2 regions of the Ruminococcus sp. RTP21484sp1_RTP21277st1_D2_RTP21277_210401 genome follow, and region 2 is predicted to be linked to the other one. Evidence: predicted binding sites of a transcription regulator. Region 2 holds the regulator's gene; the other holds the start of a gene.
The links. Region 2 encodes LexA, which represses DNA repair genes until DNA is damaged. Its sites were predicted from a motif close to CNAACANNTGTTNG; they were not measured.
Positions count from the first base shown of each region.

Region 1: the regulator LexA is predicted to act here: its motif matches at 1,978-1,991, upstream of uvrB (excinuclease ABC subunit UvrB).

Region 1 covers NZ_JBCOMJ010000002.1:42,756-51,087, forward strand. The annotation lists gene AB5706_RS01435 (LOG family protein) at 47-589, opposite strand; gene AB5706_RS01440 (chromate transporter) at 681-1,250, opposite strand; gene AB5706_RS01445 (chromate transporter) at 1,247-1,822, opposite strand; gene uvrB (excinuclease ABC subunit UvrB) at 2,073-4,061, shown strand; gene AB5706_RS01455 (glycoside hydrolase family 43 protein) at 4,214-5,803, opposite strand; gene AB5706_RS01460 (QueT transporter family protein) at 6,219-6,725, shown strand; gene AB5706_RS01465 (HAD family hydrolase) at 6,923-7,798, opposite strand; gene AB5706_RS01470 (glycoside hydrolase family 65 protein) at 7,782-8,332, opposite strand, start outside.
Region 2 covers NZ_JBCOMJ010000039.1:3,407-11,738, reverse strand. The annotation lists gene AB5706_RS20250 (RluA family pseudouridine synthase) at 1-740, opposite strand, end outside; gene lspA (signal peptidase II) at 798-1,346, opposite strand; gene aroB (3-dehydroquinate synthase) at 1,353-2,444, opposite strand; gene AB5706_RS20235 (RNA-binding protein) at 2,474-3,226, opposite strand; gene AB5706_RS20230 (cell division protein SepF) at 3,232-3,861, opposite strand; gene AB5706_RS20225 (YggS family pyridoxal phosphate-dependent enzyme) at 3,877-4,581, opposite strand; gene AB5706_RS20220 (HlyD family efflux transporter periplasmic adaptor subunit) at 4,616-6,031, opposite strand; gene lexA (transcriptional repressor LexA) at 6,425-7,045, shown strand; gene rsfS (ribosome silencing factor) at 7,114-7,482, opposite strand; gene yqeK (bis(5'-nucleosyl)-tetraphosphatase (symmetrical) YqeK) at 7,677-8,282, opposite strand; gene nadD (nicotinate-nucleotide adenylyltransferase) at 8,285-8,332, opposite strand, start outside.

The DNA of each region.
Region 1 (8,332 bases), on a different contig from region 2:
TCACAGTTCTACGTTTCGCAAAACAGTACCTGCTGAATTGCAGCCTCTATTTTTTATAATTTTCCAGATAGTCAAGAACTGCCGCCGGCTCATCCAGAAAAACTACCAGATCCAGCACGGAAAAATCCATGAATTTCTCTTCTGCTGTATACTCCAGCAATGCTTTCATCTTGTCATAATATCCGTCAATGTTATACAGCACAATTGGGCGGTCAATACGTTTCAGGCTTTTCAAGGTAAAAATCTCAAAAAATTCCTCATAAGTACCAATTCCGCCAGGCGCTACGATCGTAGCATCTGATTTTTCTTCCAGAAGTTTTTTGCGCTCTCTCATATTCTCTGTGAAAATAAATTCCGTACATTTCTCATACAGAACTCCCGGCTGGTCAAAAAAGCGGGGAGCGATTCCAAGTATGTAACCTTTTTCTGCTGCCACGCCTCTGGCTGCTGCTCCCATCATTCCGGTAGCTCCGCCTCCAAACACCAGACCATGACCTCTTTTTCCCATTGCTCTTCCAAGCTCTTCTGTTTTTTCATAATAAATATTTTTAAGCAGCGCACTTGAAGCACCATATACACATATGTTCAATCTGTTGTCCTCCTTATTTTTCTTCTAAACACAGGTGATGCCCACCTGCGGCAGCACCATATGCGAAAGTCAGCTGGCATATCTTTTCCAGTCAGCTTCCGACAGCCGCGCAAAACACCATATTGGCCACACCGCACAAAACCATCACCAGAATGGGATTCATTTTATATTTTCTTAAAAGCACCAGTGCGGCAGTAAAGAACACCACCATTCGAATGCATATGTTTTCCCGAAACAGTTCCACTGCACCATTTATAAAAAAAGATGATACTAAAATGGTAACTCCTGCCTTGGCGATCATTGCCACAACCGCCGGGCGAAGGGATGTGAGAGTTCCCTGGAGAAGGGACATTTTCCGGTATTTCGTGTAAATATATGCCAGCAGGGTTACAATTATACAGGAGGGTAAAATACAGCCAAGAGTAGCCACCACTGCGCCCCCAGGACCTGCAATCCTGGTTCCTACAAAGGTTGCGGAATTTACTGCAATAGGGCCAGGAGTCATCTCTGCAATGGTCACAAGGTCCGAAAATGTTTCCATGGAAAGCCAGCCATGCATAGTCACTACCTGTTCCTGTATAAGAGGCATTGCTGCATATCCGCCTCCAAAGCTTAATGCACCGATCTGAAGGAAACTGAAAAAGAGCTGAAGATAAATCATTTTTTCCTGCCCTCCTTCACAAGCGTACGCGCAAATCCAAATACAGCCACAATAAGTATTATATAAATAATGTTCACCTTCAGAAAATAGCTTGCACAAAAACTGATGACCATAATAATCACATTTACCCAGTCTTTTGACTTCGCCACGTTTTTCCCCATGTCGTATACCACGGAAATGATCACAGCACCTACGCCGGCAGTCATGCCTTTCAAAAGAGCTGCTATATAATAATTAGAGCAGAATGCATCATAAAACAAGGAAATCAGGGACAGGATCACCATTGGCGGAATAATAGCCCCCAGAACCGACAGCAGCATTCCCGGTATTCCCCCAAGCTTGTATCCCACCACAATTGCTCCGTTTACCGCGATTGCTCCTGGAGATGACTGTGCGATTGCCACCAGATCCAGCATTTCTTCCTCATCGATCCAGTGATATTGATCCACAAATTTCTCTTTCAATAAAGTAACGATCACATATCCGCCGCCAAAAGTAAACGTACTAAGATATAACGAGGCAAAAAAAAGCTTTCTCAGCACATATCTTTTATTCTTTTGTTTTTCTTCCATTTCCGGCACTCCTAATAATTCTGCATGATTTCTGTGCATCGCGAAGCGTGTTACTGGTCAGGTCATGAACAATCACGCTTTTCTTTTTTAAGATAACGCACTATAGGTATATCTGTCAATTAAAGTTTTGGAATGCTTCTGGCATTTCAGAGGGCAGAACAAATATTCGATTCTGCTGTACTTTTATAAAAAAGGATGCTATACTGGAAACAGTTAAAGCGTGTTTGATTTTATAAAAGAAAGGACTCATATGGATCATTTTGAATTACATTCCGAGTATAAACCAACCGGCGATCAGCCACAGGCTATTGAGAAACTGGTAAAGGGATTTAAAGAGGGAAATCAGTTTGAGACGCTGCTTGGTGTCACCGGCTCTGGTAAAACATTTACTATGGCAAACGTTATCCAGGCGCTGAATAAGCCTACTCTGATCCTGGCCCATAATAAAACTCTGGCAGCGCAGCTGTATGGTGAGTTTAAAGAATTCTTCCCTGAGAACGCAGTGGAATATTTTGTTTCCTATTACGATTATTACCAGCCAGAAGCATATGTGCCTTCTTCTGACACTTATATTGCTAAGGACTCTGCGATCAATGATGAAATTGACAAGCTCCGTCTTTCTGCCACTGCCGCCATGTCAGAGCGAAAAGATGTTATTATCATCTCTTCTGTGTCCTGTATCTATGGATTGGGTTCTCCTCAGGAATTTCAGGACATGATGATTTCCCTGCGTCCTGGCATGACTAAGGATCGTGATGAGGTTATCCGGGAGCTGATCGACATTCAGTACACCCGAAATGAAATGGACTTCCACCGAAGTACCTTCCGCGTCCGTGGCGACACTCTGGAGATTTTTCCGGCTAACAGCTCAGATACCGCTGTCAGAGTGGAGTTTTTCGGAGATGAGATTGACCGTATCTCTGAGATTGATGTGCTCACCGGAGAAATCAAATGTCAGCTTGCGCACATCGGTATTTTCCCTGCTTCCCATTATGTAGTACCAGCGGAGCAGATTCAGAAAGCAGCCATTGCCATTGAAGAGGAATTAAAAGAACGGGTAGACTACTTTAAAAGCGAAGACAAGCTTCTGGAAGCCCAGCGTATCTCCGAGCGTACCAACTTTGATATTGAAATGATGAAAGAAACCGGCTTCTGCTCCGGTATTGAGAACTATTCCCGTCATCTTTCCGGACTGGAGCCAGGGCAGCCACCTTATACTCTGCTGGATTATTTCGGGGATGATTTTCTTCTTATTATTGATGAGTCGCACAAGACAGTCCCACAAGTTGGCGCTATGTATGCTGGCGACCAGAACCGTAAACAGACATTGGTAGACTATGGTTTCCGTCTGCCCTCTGCTAAGGATAACCGCCCTCTGAGTTTTGAAGAATTTGAGAATAAACTTGACCAGGTTTTGTTTGTATCTGCTACCCCGGGAGATTATGAATACGACCATGAGCTTCTCCGCGCCGAGCAGATCATCCGTCCTACCGGTCTTCTGGATCCGAAAGTGGAGGTGCGCCCTGTAGAGGGACAGATAGACGACCTGATTTCTGAAATAACGAAAGAAACCTCCAGAAAAAACAAAGTGCTGATCACAACTCTCACCAAACGAATGGCCGAGGATCTTACCCAGTATATGAAAGATGTGGGAATCCGTGTCCGTTATCTTCATTCGGATATTGATACCCTGGAGCGTGCAGAAATCATCCGCGACATGCGTCTGGATGTATTTGATGTGCTTGTAGGCATTAACCTTCTGCGAGAAGGACTTGATATTCCTGAGATCACTCTGGTTGCTATTCTGGATGCAGACAAGGAGGGCTTCCTTCGTTCTGAGACTTCCCTGATCCAGACCATTGGCCGGGCTGCCCGAAACAGCGAAGGACACGTTATCATGTATGCAGACGTGATGACGGATTCCATGAGAAATGCCATTGAGGAAACCAACCGTCGCAGGGAAATCCAGGAAGCCTATAATAAAGAGCATGGAATTACTCCTACTACTATTAAGAAGGCAGTCCGTGATCTGATTGCAGTTTCCAAGTCAGTTGCTGAAACTGAAGTGAAGCTGAAGAAGGATCCGGAATCCATGAGCAAAAAAGAGCTGAAGAACCTAATCTCCCAGTTGGAAAAACAGATGCGCCAGGCTGCTGCAGACTTGAACTTCGAGCAGGCAGCAGAGCTGCGTGACAAAATGATCGAATTGAAGAAAAATCTTGCAGATGCGGAAAAGTAATCCTTCGATTTCTCCATGCATTTTGCCAGTCAGATTTGGCACAATTTACAGGATTCTCTGCCTGCAGCGGATCGCCTCCGGCCACATTTATATTTGCGCCGCAGTGCGATCCTGCCCGGCGGGGATTTCCGTTAACCTTGATTATTCAGCAATTAATTTTTATTTATCTTCACTGAAAAATTTCTAAAATGTCCTTCCGCATTTTCTGAGAACATTCCGATATAAGTTCCTGTAAAACTCATGTACATGGTTCCTTCTGTAGCCAGCCCTGCAGTAGCGCCGCTTCCCAGCTTCTCATAGTATTTTCCATCTTCGCTGTACCAGAAATCATATTCCAGAGGATTACCGATAATACGAAAATGAATATTTTCCCCAGAGGATACTACTTTCTCAGCTGTTCTTGCAAACATATCATGAATATGCCTGGAAAGACAAACCTTGTACTGTCCGTCCTCTCTGGTTAAGTAAATTTCATAATGATAAAACTGATTGTAGAATGTCCCCAGTCCCACTCTTTTATTTAAACCTTTGACGTTGCTGTCTTGGGAAACCAGACAGGAATCTGAAAAATTTTCTTTCAGACTCACCACAACATCTGCCTCAACATCAAATTCCTTCTGCTTGATTCCAACCCAGGTCGGAGTATCCATATCATTTAAAGTTACGCTTGTTCCCTTCAAAATAAGCTGTCCGGCAGCGGTATCCCGCACATAATTCTCCATATGCGGAGTTCGAACCCAGTTATAATGCAGGCTGAATTTCTCTTCCGAAAAATTATCTGTAAAATTCCGGCATATCGGCTGCACCTGATTACCTGGAAGTGGTCCCTCCATCTCCAAATCTATTCTTCCATTATTTCCAACAACCGGCCAACCCTCTTCATTCCAGATTACAGGGCTTAAAAATGTCTCTCTTCCAAGATGGTGAAGTTTCAGACCTCGCTGTGGAGTACAAGAGGGACGAATTCCCAGACAAACCAGCCACCAGTTTCCATTCTGATCAACTTCCAGATCTGCATGTCCGGTACAGGCAATAGATCCATCTGGATTATCCCTGTGGCTGAGAATCGGATTATGGGGACACGCCTCATACGGTCCAAATGGAAAATCTGCTCTTTGCATGGTAACCATATGTCCATATTCTGTGCCTCCCTCTGCAAGAAGCAAATAATATTTTCCATTCAGCTTGTAAATATGTGGTCCCTCCGGACAGATTCCGCCGCAGCCATGGCTGATACAAACACTTTCGGACAACTTTTCCCCTGTGTATGGATTGATTTTGCACATAAAAATTCCGTCTCTGTCATCTTCATCTCTGGAAGTAGAGGCGAAGTAAACATCTTCGCCATCAAACAACAAAGTAGGATCAATCCCTCCCTGATCAATCCATACCGGCTTTGACCATTCCCCGTAAATATCGCTGGTATGTACGATCAAATGCCCCTTATGTGACACATTGGTAGTGGTCATAAAAAACTCACCGTTATGGTAACAGAGCATCGGCGCATAAATTCCGCCTGACGGCCGAACACCGTCCAGATAAAGCTGCTCTTTATCTCTCAGACAGTAATTGATCAATTCCCAGTTCACAAGATTCTTACTGTGGTAAACCGGAACTCCGGGATAGAATTCAAAAGTTGAATTTACAAGATAAAAATCATCCCCGACTCTACAAATCGACGGATCTGGATTGTAACCGGAAATAATGGGATTTTTGTATTTTTGTATTCTGATATCTGACATGTTTTTTCCTCCTGACCTGCAAACCGACAAATGCGGTTCTCTTCATAAGATATCTACAGATTACTATGATTCAGAAGGAATAACAACCCTAAAAACTTTTGCTGTATTACAGGAAAAGTTGTATAAACGGCACTGTAAATATGGGTAAATGTGGGTATGCTCCGAACATTTTGGGAATAACCTCTTGAAAACCGGAATTCTATATGTTATACTGATACCCGTTGAAAAGCCCTGAAAAATAAGGTCTTAAGCGGCTTTTCCGCCGATTCCCGGCGTAGGTCATATACCTTCTGGTATATGCCTCCGCGGCATTCGTCAAATGTCCATGCAAGCATGGCCGCTTGACTCATTGCAGCGCGAAAATGAATCGAGTGTTCGTGACCTTCCACTCGTAAAACAAAACTAAAGGAGACAAATGAATATGAAAAACAAGAGTACCCTGTTTCTGGTGCAGGCAGCGCTGATTGCGGCTGTCTATGTTGTACTGACACTGGTGTTTGCACCGTTTAGCTATGGAGAGATCCAGGTTCGAATTTCCGAAGCCCTGACCATTCTTCCATTCTTCACACCAGCTGCCATTCCTGGTCTTTTTGTAGGCTGTATCCTTGCCAACCTGCTTGGCGGTGCAATTCCTCTGGATATTGCATTCGGAAGTATCGCTACCCTCATCGGAGCTGTATTTACCTACAAACTTCGTAACAGCAACAAATGGCTGGCACCAGTTCCACCAATCGTAGCCAATGCAGTTCTGGTTCCATTCGTACTTCGTTACGGCTATTCCGTCAATCTTCCGATTCCACTTATGATGCTTACAGTAGGTGCCGGAGAGATCATTTCCTGCGGAATCTTTGGAATGGTACTTCTTACTGCACTTTCCAAGTACAAAAATACGCTGTTTGGCAAACAGGCTGCTGCTAAATAAATTCAAAATCACAAATACCCGGTAAGGAATCTCATAAGAATGATTTTCTCCACCGGGTATTTCTATATTTCACGCATATATTCCAAAATATATCTTCAAAAAACATTATACAAGATACATGTCACTATTTGTTGAAGATTTTCTCCAGCTGAAGTTCCATAATAGGCTGCAACATCCAAATGTAAGTCCATCTTTTTTTATTCTATCTTCACCTGCTCCCTCAAAAATCCAAGAAACCGTTCCACACCACCGCCAAGTTTGGTCACACCCTCCGGCCTTTTTCCTGGAACTTCTGATACATCAAAGAAATCTCCATTTCCTGTTTTCTTCGTCTTCATGAAGCTGTCACTTCCATAAATCCCTTCTTCAATTCCCACATACTCATCCCCCCAGAAGCAGCATTCCTCCGGACAGATTCCATACGCTTCCTGAAGATGCTCCAGAATACGATCCACATTGTCGCTCTTACTTGAAATCCCCACCTCCAGATACTTAGCATCACAGGTTGGCTTCACTGTTATCCCATACTGTTCTCCTGCTGCCACAGAAATATCCAGAAGCCCCTGAAGACCGCCTTCTACACCATGCTTTTCCAGGCAATCCTTCAGCATATCCAGCTCATTCTCCTGCATAAACAGATTATCCCCTCTCTGGTTCTCCACCATCAGATCAATCTTACAATAATTAGGTCTGGAAAATACAATGTCCGTATTCAGTCCATACTTTTCCAGAAGCTTCATATGAATGTCAAAGCAGATTCTGTGAATATCCCCCAGCATTTTTTTGTCTGGAAGCATATCCGAGAAAATCAACTCCTGTCCATTTTCATACCGGTAATTAAAGGCACCGCGTCCAAGTCCCAGATACAATTGCGCCAGCTGTTCCTTTGTAAAATACGTCTCCAGTTTTCCCCCTGCAATATTTTCTATTGTAGTTCCGCTTACGATTACCAGATTTACCTTCTGGTCCAGAAGAGGTCGCATTGCTCCTACAATCTCCTCCACAGGTGCCTTTCGGCTGAGAACAGCTGTGCCATCCCAGTCGAAAAAGACTGCCTTATATTTCTTCTTCATAAATACTTCCCTTTCCTGCCTCCAGATGAATTTCCTTCTCATTAAGTTTTAAGAAGACTGCATCTCCTGACACCAGTTCTACTCTTGTTTTTTCATGTGTAAGCTGAATATTCAGCTTTCTTCCCCGGTATAGAAGGTTAAACTGCATACCCTTCCACAGCTTTGGAACATAAGGATGCAGTTCCAGTTCACCGCCGTTTACCCTCACACCTGCAAATCCGTTGATAATTGCCTGCCAGGTTCCTGCCATATTTGCAGCATGGATTCCCGCATAGAAGTTATCATGATAATCATCCAGATCCATTCTTGCAGACTGTGCAAAATATTCATACGCCTCGTCATAATATCCGATCTGGCAAGCCAGCATTCCAAACACACAGTTAGAAAGAGAAGAATGATGCAGTGTCACTTCCTGATAGAAATCATAGTTTCGTTTCAGTTCTTCCTTGCTGAATAAATAACTGTGCAGATAAAGCCCGAAAATAGCATCTGCCTGCTTGCACATTCTCTGTCTGTAGACAAATAATGGATGAT
Region 2 (8,332 bases):
TGTCCAAGGCTGGTCATATGTACACGAATCTGATGGGTACGACCGGTTTCAAGGCGGCACTCGATATAAGTCGCATTCCCGAAACGTTCCAGGACTTTATAATGGGTGACAGCGTCTTTTCCATTTTTGTAGTTGATCGCCATTTTTTTCCGGTCAATTGGGTGACGGCCGATCGGGCCTTCTACAGTACCTTCATCTTCCTTAAGATTACCTGCCACAATAGCCCGGTAACGCCGCTTGATAGTATGCGCTTTCAGTTGCTGGGCCAGATCACGGTGAGCCGTGTCATTCTTGCATACAAGAAGAGCTCCTGTAGTGTCCTTATCAATACGGTGGACGATTCCAGGACGCATAACCCCGTTAATACCGGACAGATTGCCCTGACAGTGGTACATAATAGCATTTACCAAAGTTCCGCTGGTGTGGCCATTTGCAGGATGGACTACCATTCCTTTGGGCTTATTTATCACCAGTACATCATCATCTTCGTATAAAATGTCCAAAGGGATATTTTCCGGAAGAATATCCGGTTCAGTCAGATCAGGCAGGGTTGTCTGAACCAGATCCCCTGCCTGTATTTTGTAGTTTGCTTTTACTGCTTTCCCATTGACGGTAACACCTTGTTCTTTCAGAAGCTTCTGAAGATAAGAACGGGAAAGTTCCTTATATTTATCGGAAAGACAGCGGTCTATGCGCACTCCTGCTTCATCTTCGGTTGCTGTAAATTCCAATTGCTCCATGTATCAGTAAAACTCCTCTCTCAATTACGCGGTATATGAAAAATCAGACAAATCAATTTACCTGGCAGATCTGTTCCCCGGTTTCAGAAAGTCAAAATCATTTTCTTCTGTATAACGGAAAAACATAAGAAATACCATCACTGTGATCCCACAGGTCACGTAAATATCTGCCACATTAAACGTGGGAAAATCAATCAGGGAAAAATAAATAAAATCTACCACATATCCACGGAAAACACGGTCTATAAAATTCCCCATTGCTCCAGCGAACACAATTGCCGCTGTATAAAGCAGTGGTCTGTAATAAACAGTTGCAGGTGCTTTTATAAAAAGATATATAATAGCCACAAAAAACACAATACAGGTAAGCACCAGAAAAAGAATCTTATTCTGGAGAAGGCCAAATGCCATGCCTCTGTTTTCAAGGTAACGAAGGTTTAACACATCATCAATAAGAGTAATCCCGGAGGTTCCTCTCAGATACCTGATTGCAAAATACTTTGTTCCCTGATCCAGAAGAACCAGAAAAAGGATAAGCAGAATTGCTTTTAATTTAGGTGCTTTTAGTGGAAGATCATTGTAGTTTGAAGCTGTTTTATTTTCCATAATAGATTACCTGCAGATGGCGTGAATTCCCACAAGAAGCTCCTGATCTGTAACTGTTTTGTCAATAAAACTCTTTCCAAGACCATCCATAAGAATAAATTTAATCTGTCCCTGTTCCATTTTTTTGTCCTTTTTGGTAGCTGCAAGAATGTCTCTGGGAGAAAGTCCTTCCACGTACAAAGGCAGGTCGTAAAGCTTAAGGCTATGGCAGATCTGTTCATATTCAGCATTTGTGAGGAGACCTCTTTCCCTGGAAATGGCAGCTGCGGCAACAAGTCCGATTCCCACACACTGACCATGGAGAAGGTTAAAGTTCATCAGCTTTTCGACTGCATGTCCTATGGTGTGGCCAAGATTAAGAAGAGCACGCTCTCCCTGTTCCTTGGGATCCCGCTCTACAACCCCGGCTTTGATGGCACAGCATTTTCGGATCATAACGGCAAGCATTTCTGGATCCATAGTGCGGATAATCTTGTAATTTGCGCATACAAAGTCGAAAAAGTCTTTATCGCAAATTAGTCCGGTCTTTAGAATTTCACCCATTCCACAGCCAAATTCGCGCTCAGGGAGGGATTGTAAGGTGGCCATATTCATATAAACCAGGCGGGGCTGATGAAAAGCGCCTACCATATTTTTAAACTGTCTGAAATCAACGCCAGTTTTACCGCCTACGCTGCTGTCAACCTGCGCCAGAAGCGTGGTAGGGATCTGGATAAAATCAATTCCCCGAAGATAGGCTGCAGCACCGAAGCCGGATAAGTCTCCTGTTACTCCGCCTCCAAGAGCAACCACCAGACTTTTGCGGTCAAGCCCATTCTTAATAAGGCACTGGAAAAGATCCTGTACGGTATCAAGATTCTTGTGTGCTTCTCCGGCGGGGAAAGTGAACTGGCATACATGATCGGTCACTTTCAAAAGCTCTGCCTTCACCTGGTCTGCATAGAGAGGTGCTACTGTAGAATCTGAAACAATACACATGCTTTTCCCGGCAAGACCTTCGTCTGTTAAGGCCTGTGAAAGAAAAGAAAAGTCATTTTCAAAATAAATGGGATAACAGAACTCCCCGTCACGTTTTACAAGTAATTTTTCTTCTGCCATAGTTAAATCCTCTCCAAATGTATTATTGTTTATACGTATTTTCGAATGCGGACACCAAGGCGTCCTTTCTTTGTCTGTCTGGATACACCATCATAGATAAATCGTCCTTTGCCGCGAACGGAAATAATATCTCCTTCTTTTGGCTCATATCCATTGGAGGTGATCAGTTTGCCGTTTACAAACACAAGACCGCTTTCAATAAAAGAAACCATGCTGCTTCTGGACGTCTGAAAAGCCAGCCCGATGAGAGCATCCAGCCTTACAGAAGCGCAGGTACCATTTATCATTTTAAATTCAGGTTCCGGAATCTCTTCTGCCTGCTCTACTTTGGAAACCAGCACGGTAGTATGTTTTACCCGAATAAGATTATCGATAAAAAAGTCAGACATTTTATGAAGGCAGAAAAACCAGGCTTCTTTATCCTTGATGAGGATATCACCAACTACACTGCGGTCAACTCCAAGATTCAAGAGCGCTCCAAGATAATCTCTATGTCCAAGCTCCTCAGAAAAACGAAGAGCCTTGGGCTCTATTTTCAGGCAGTCAATAGGATAATCCCAGGTAAAACCAAGGCCTCCGGGGAAAAAAGCTGCCATCTGCCGTTCTGCATGCTCATAGCCACCGAAAAGCTTTACCTCTACGCCCATCTGATGAAGCTTAAGGGAAGCAAGCATATTTTGTTCGTTTAAGTTAAGAAAATCCGTAAAGGTGACAATATCTCTCTGGTAAGAGAGATTTGCCAGCTCCCGGATTCTCTTAAGTAAAAATTCATCCTTATCCATAAAAATCAATAACCGGCTCTTACAGAAGGTGTAGCGCCGCCAAGAATATTCTGAAGATCACCAGTGATATCTACAGAAGAGGGACCAAGTACGAAGATGTAGCTGGAAATCTTCTGAAGGGAACCATTCAGGGAATAACATGCGCCAGATGCAAAATCAATAATACGCTGTGCAAGTTCTACATCAATACCCTCCAGATTCAGAATTACAGTTGCATTGTCAAGAAGTGTGTCTGCAATCTCCCGGGTGTCCTCCATGGAAGCTGGTTTGATCACACAAACCTCCATAGAAGAAGCCTGATTAGCACGACGGCTGCTTCTCATCGGAGTGATTTTGGAAGAAGCTACAGGGCGTTGCTTCTCAGCTGGCTGTTTCACAGGAGCCTTGGCAGCAGTCTTTGGTGCTGCTGTATGTACAGGTTCTTCGTCAAAGGAAGTATCTTCGTCAGCCAAATCATCCTCTTTCTTACGACCGAATTTCTCGAAGAATTTCTTCTTAGGCTTGTCATCCATGGGATCGTCATCCAAGAAATCCCCCTCGTCATCATCCATCAGATCCTCATCTAAATAATTATCTTCATCATAATCGTCATCATTCAGTTTAATAGAATCTAATAATTTATCAAAAACGCTCATTTTCAATCTCCAATCTTAATCTTCTTGCCGTGTGGCATAATTTCGTTCACCAAAAATACCGGTTCCCACACGTACCATGGTTGAGCCTTCCTGGACAGCAACCTGATAATCTCCGGTCATACCCATACTCAGAACACTCATGTTAACATTATTAATGTTTTTTGCACTAATGTCAACACTTAATTTCTTCAATGTGCGAAAAACTTCACGATTTTCTTCTGGATTTTTCACAAATGGGGCAATGGTCATAAGTCCCATCACTTTTATATGGGAAAATATGCTGATTTTCTCAAGAAGAGGAAGCACCTCATTCGTCGTTAATCCGAATTTGCTTTCTTCCTCTGCTACATTAACTTCCAGCAGAATTGGCATAACAAGATCTTTCTTTGCAGCTTCCTGCTCAATGGTCTGGGCAAGGCGAAGGGAATCTACCGAGTGAATCATGGCAACCTTGTCAATAATATATTTTACTTTATTGCGCTGCAGATGACCGATCATGTGCCACTGGATATCTGATGGCAGCTGGTCATATTTATCCATGATCTCCTGAACTTTATTTTCTCCAAAAACACGCGCACCGGCATCATACGCCTCCTGAAGCATGGAGACCGGTTTGGTCTTACTTACTGCCACCAATGTGACTTCACCTGGGTCACGGGAAACAGCAGCACAGGCTTTTTCAATATTTGCATTTACCTGCTGTAAATTTTCAGCTAACATTTATAAGCCTCCTTAAAAATAGTATATGTTAAACTTAGTAGAGAATATCCTGTTCTTTTACCTGGGAGGAGTCTCTGGCAATGCGGTCATAGCGGGAAAGTCCGTAGGATGTATTACTGGAAATAATGGCATATTCTTCATTCTGATCCAGTATATCTACCTGACGGAATACCGCATACCCTTGATTGATGCAGTAAACGCCTTCCAGAGAATCTGTTTCGCCCACAATAAAGCGCTGGTTAGAGTCATCTTTTACAATAGCATCTCCTTCCCTAAAAGCGCTTCTATCCACGTAATAATTGTAAGCTTCATCAGCAGAATCATCATCTGATTCAATTTTAACTTTACCGTAGATTGTAGCATTGATAAAGGTTCTTACGTTATTTCCGCTGGAATCTTTGGAAATCTTGTTAAAGCCTACACTTCCGCTGTCAGGATCAGTCGTGGCATATTCTGCCGGAATTACGTAAAAATCCTTGGATTCAATAGCGGAAAGGGGAATCTTAAGACCGGTTACTGTATTGGTAACCAGCTCAATATCCAGAAAACGGTCAGATGCATAGCGGATCAGACCGCGGCTGAAGTCAATTTTTCCATATTTGTTACCATCGATTTTTATGATGGAAAAATCGCCGCTCTGTGTCATATCATCCTTGAGAAATTTCACACGAATGGTGGAACGTCCTTCCAGCTTGGCGACCTGTTTGTCGCTTAATGGAATGATCAGGCTCCATAATTCGCTGGTAATATTTGTATAAATGTTATCTCCGGCCTGCACCTTTTCGGATGTCTTCAGATCCGTTTCATGGTAAGAAGTCTGGTCAAAATCTGCTGCTGTAATGTTCTCCACAGTCTTATTCTCATAGCCGTCCATAGAATAGAGGATAATGCCGTCTTCCTGGGCTTTACAGATATTCTGTCCACCGATGGTCACTACTTGTGAATCTGCATTCCCGTCAGTGGAAATTCCCTCATACTGAAGGATGCTTCCCTCCAGCTGGTTCTTAAAACTGTAGGTGTTGTTAAATTTACTTCCGGAAAATCCTTTGGAAAAGCTGAGCATAGAACTGCGGATCTTCTCCAGTTCATCAGCAGTCAATGCAGACTTGGTTTCTGCAATTTTTCCGGAACTTAATCCGTAAACAGCACCGTTGGCATTGATCTTACTTCCCTCCCGGGCATAATAATTCACATAACCGGAGGATTCTGCCTTAAAAACACTCTCTTCCCGAAGAGAAATACCAGTGTAGGTTTCGTTTCGTGACAAAGGACCTGTGGTAACCTGGTAAGATTCGATATGTGTGGAGGTTACAAGTAAAAAGGCAGTAAAAATCATATATAATAACAATACACCAAAAGCAACGGTGGCAATATTCAGTCCGAATATGTTCTTTAACTGGACAAAAAGTCCTGTCATTTTGCCAGGCTTGTTAGATTTCTTCTCGGACAAGCGGATTCCCCCTTTGTTTTTGAGTCGGGCTCTGAATTTTCATACCAAACAATTGTACCATTTTTTGCCGGTGAACACAAGGAAAAGAAAACGAAAAGTGTGTGAAAGTGTATGAACAAGTTACTGTTCACTGGTAACGTTCCGCGAGGTGTTTTTGTGAACAAAGTTCACAGAAAACCCGAGAGTTGTGGCGCGAAATCATGCAAAGCATGATTTCTGTGCATCGCGAAGCGCGTTACTGTGAACGGAGTGAACAGTAACGTGAACAAAGCTGGAAGCTGTGAACAGCCTGCATATCAAAAAACGAACATATTTTCAGAATATCTGTTTGCTTAATTAAGAAAAATATGGTATGATAAGAAAAAGTTGAATGAATTTCGGAGGAAAACTCTTATGACATATGGTAAAATCAGCAAAAAACAGCAGGAAATTTTAGAATATATTAAAAGTGAGATTCTGAACCGCGGATTCCCGCCAGCAGTTCGTGAGATTTGTGAAGCTGTAAATCTGAAGTCTACATCATCTGTTCATGCCCATCTGGAAGCTCTTGAGAAGAACGGATACATCCGCCGCGACGCCACGAAGCCGAGAGCTATAGAGATCATAGATGACAATTTCAATCTTGTCCGCCGTGAAGTGGTCAATGTTCCGATTGTAGGCACCGTAGCCGCCGGACAGCCTATTCTGGCTGTAGAGAATGTAGATGGCTATTTTCCCATCCCGGCAGAATTTATGCCCAATGAACAGAGCTTCATGCTGAAGGTAAAAGGCGACAGCATGATCAATGCAGGAATCTTTGATGGTGATCAGGTCCTGGTAAAGCAGCAGCCTACTGCCGATAATGGCGACATTGTAGTTGCCCTGGTAGAGGACTCTGCCACAGTGAAGACCTTCTATAAGGAGAAGGGCTACTACCGCCTTCAGCCAGAGAATGACACTATGGATCCCATTATCATTACAGGAGAAATCCAGATTCTGGGTAAAGTATTTGGTGTCATGCGTTTTTACCAATAGTCATAAAAAATTTCCCCTTTAGCAAACAATTGCTGTTTCCAGACAATTGTTTACCAAAGGGGACTTTTTTATTTCTCTAAAAACGCATCCATCTCCAGAACCTTTCCATCTCTCCAGATTCTCTCCAGATCATAGAAAAGTCGGTTTTCCTCATCAAACACATGCACGATCACATCGCCGTAATCCATGAGAATCCAGCTGGAATTGCGGTTTCCCTCAATCTGCTTCGCCTCAAAGCCAGCGCGTCCAAGCTGCTCCTCCACATTATCGACGATCGCCTGAACCTGATTGGAGTTTGTACCGCTTGCGATTACGAAATAATCTGCAATTACAGAAACATTATGAATATCAATTATCTTAATATCCTGTCCCTTTTTATCATCAATTGCCTTGCAGGCAATCTGTGCCATCATTTTCTCTGTACTTACTGTACTCATTCTGATCTGCTCCTTTCTTAATAATGCTTATACTGACCTAATATTATTTTAAATTCCTGCGAGAACAAAAGGCTTTAAAAGTGAAATAATATCCTCTGTCAGGTGGTACCTGGCCTTCGCTCGTGCGAAATATCTCGCATCTCGTAGAATGTTAATTGTAAATAGTAAAAATATTCGCCAGTATATGCGGAGTATTAATTATCAGATACGTTATTACGCTTATTATGCAATTCTTTATAATAAATATAAGCCTCCTTGGAAGTTGGCTCAATATCATCGGCAGAATCTTCTTCCAGATACTCCAGGGTATCTTTTAGGATCTCATACATACACTCATCCAGGTCTTCAAACGCAAGTTTGCGAATTTCCGGTAAACGGCTTGCTTTATAACGCATGGGCTCAATATAATCTGCAATATAAATAATCTTTTCAAGAAGACTCATTTCACGTCTGCCAGTTGTGTGATAATTGATGGCAGAAAGAATCTCCTGATCGTCAATCCCATATTTCTCGTGAGCAATATAAGCTCCAAGACGGGAGTGGAGAAGAAACGGGTGACTTCTCTCAAAATCGGAAACCGGAATATTGTGTTCGCTGCACATCTTCAGTTTTTTCTTATTGGGAATGCATTTGGCGCAATCGTGAAGAAGACCGGACACCTGTGCATCTTTGATATCATATCCATGGACCATAGCCAGACATGCGCTGGTGTACATAACGCCCATGGTATGCTGGAAACGATCCTCATCCAGGTATTTGGAAAGTTTTTTTTCAATTTTTGCAAAATCGTAATCTGCCATGGTCAGACTTCCTTCTTTCTGTAAATTCCATTCTCTTTCATGTAAGAAAT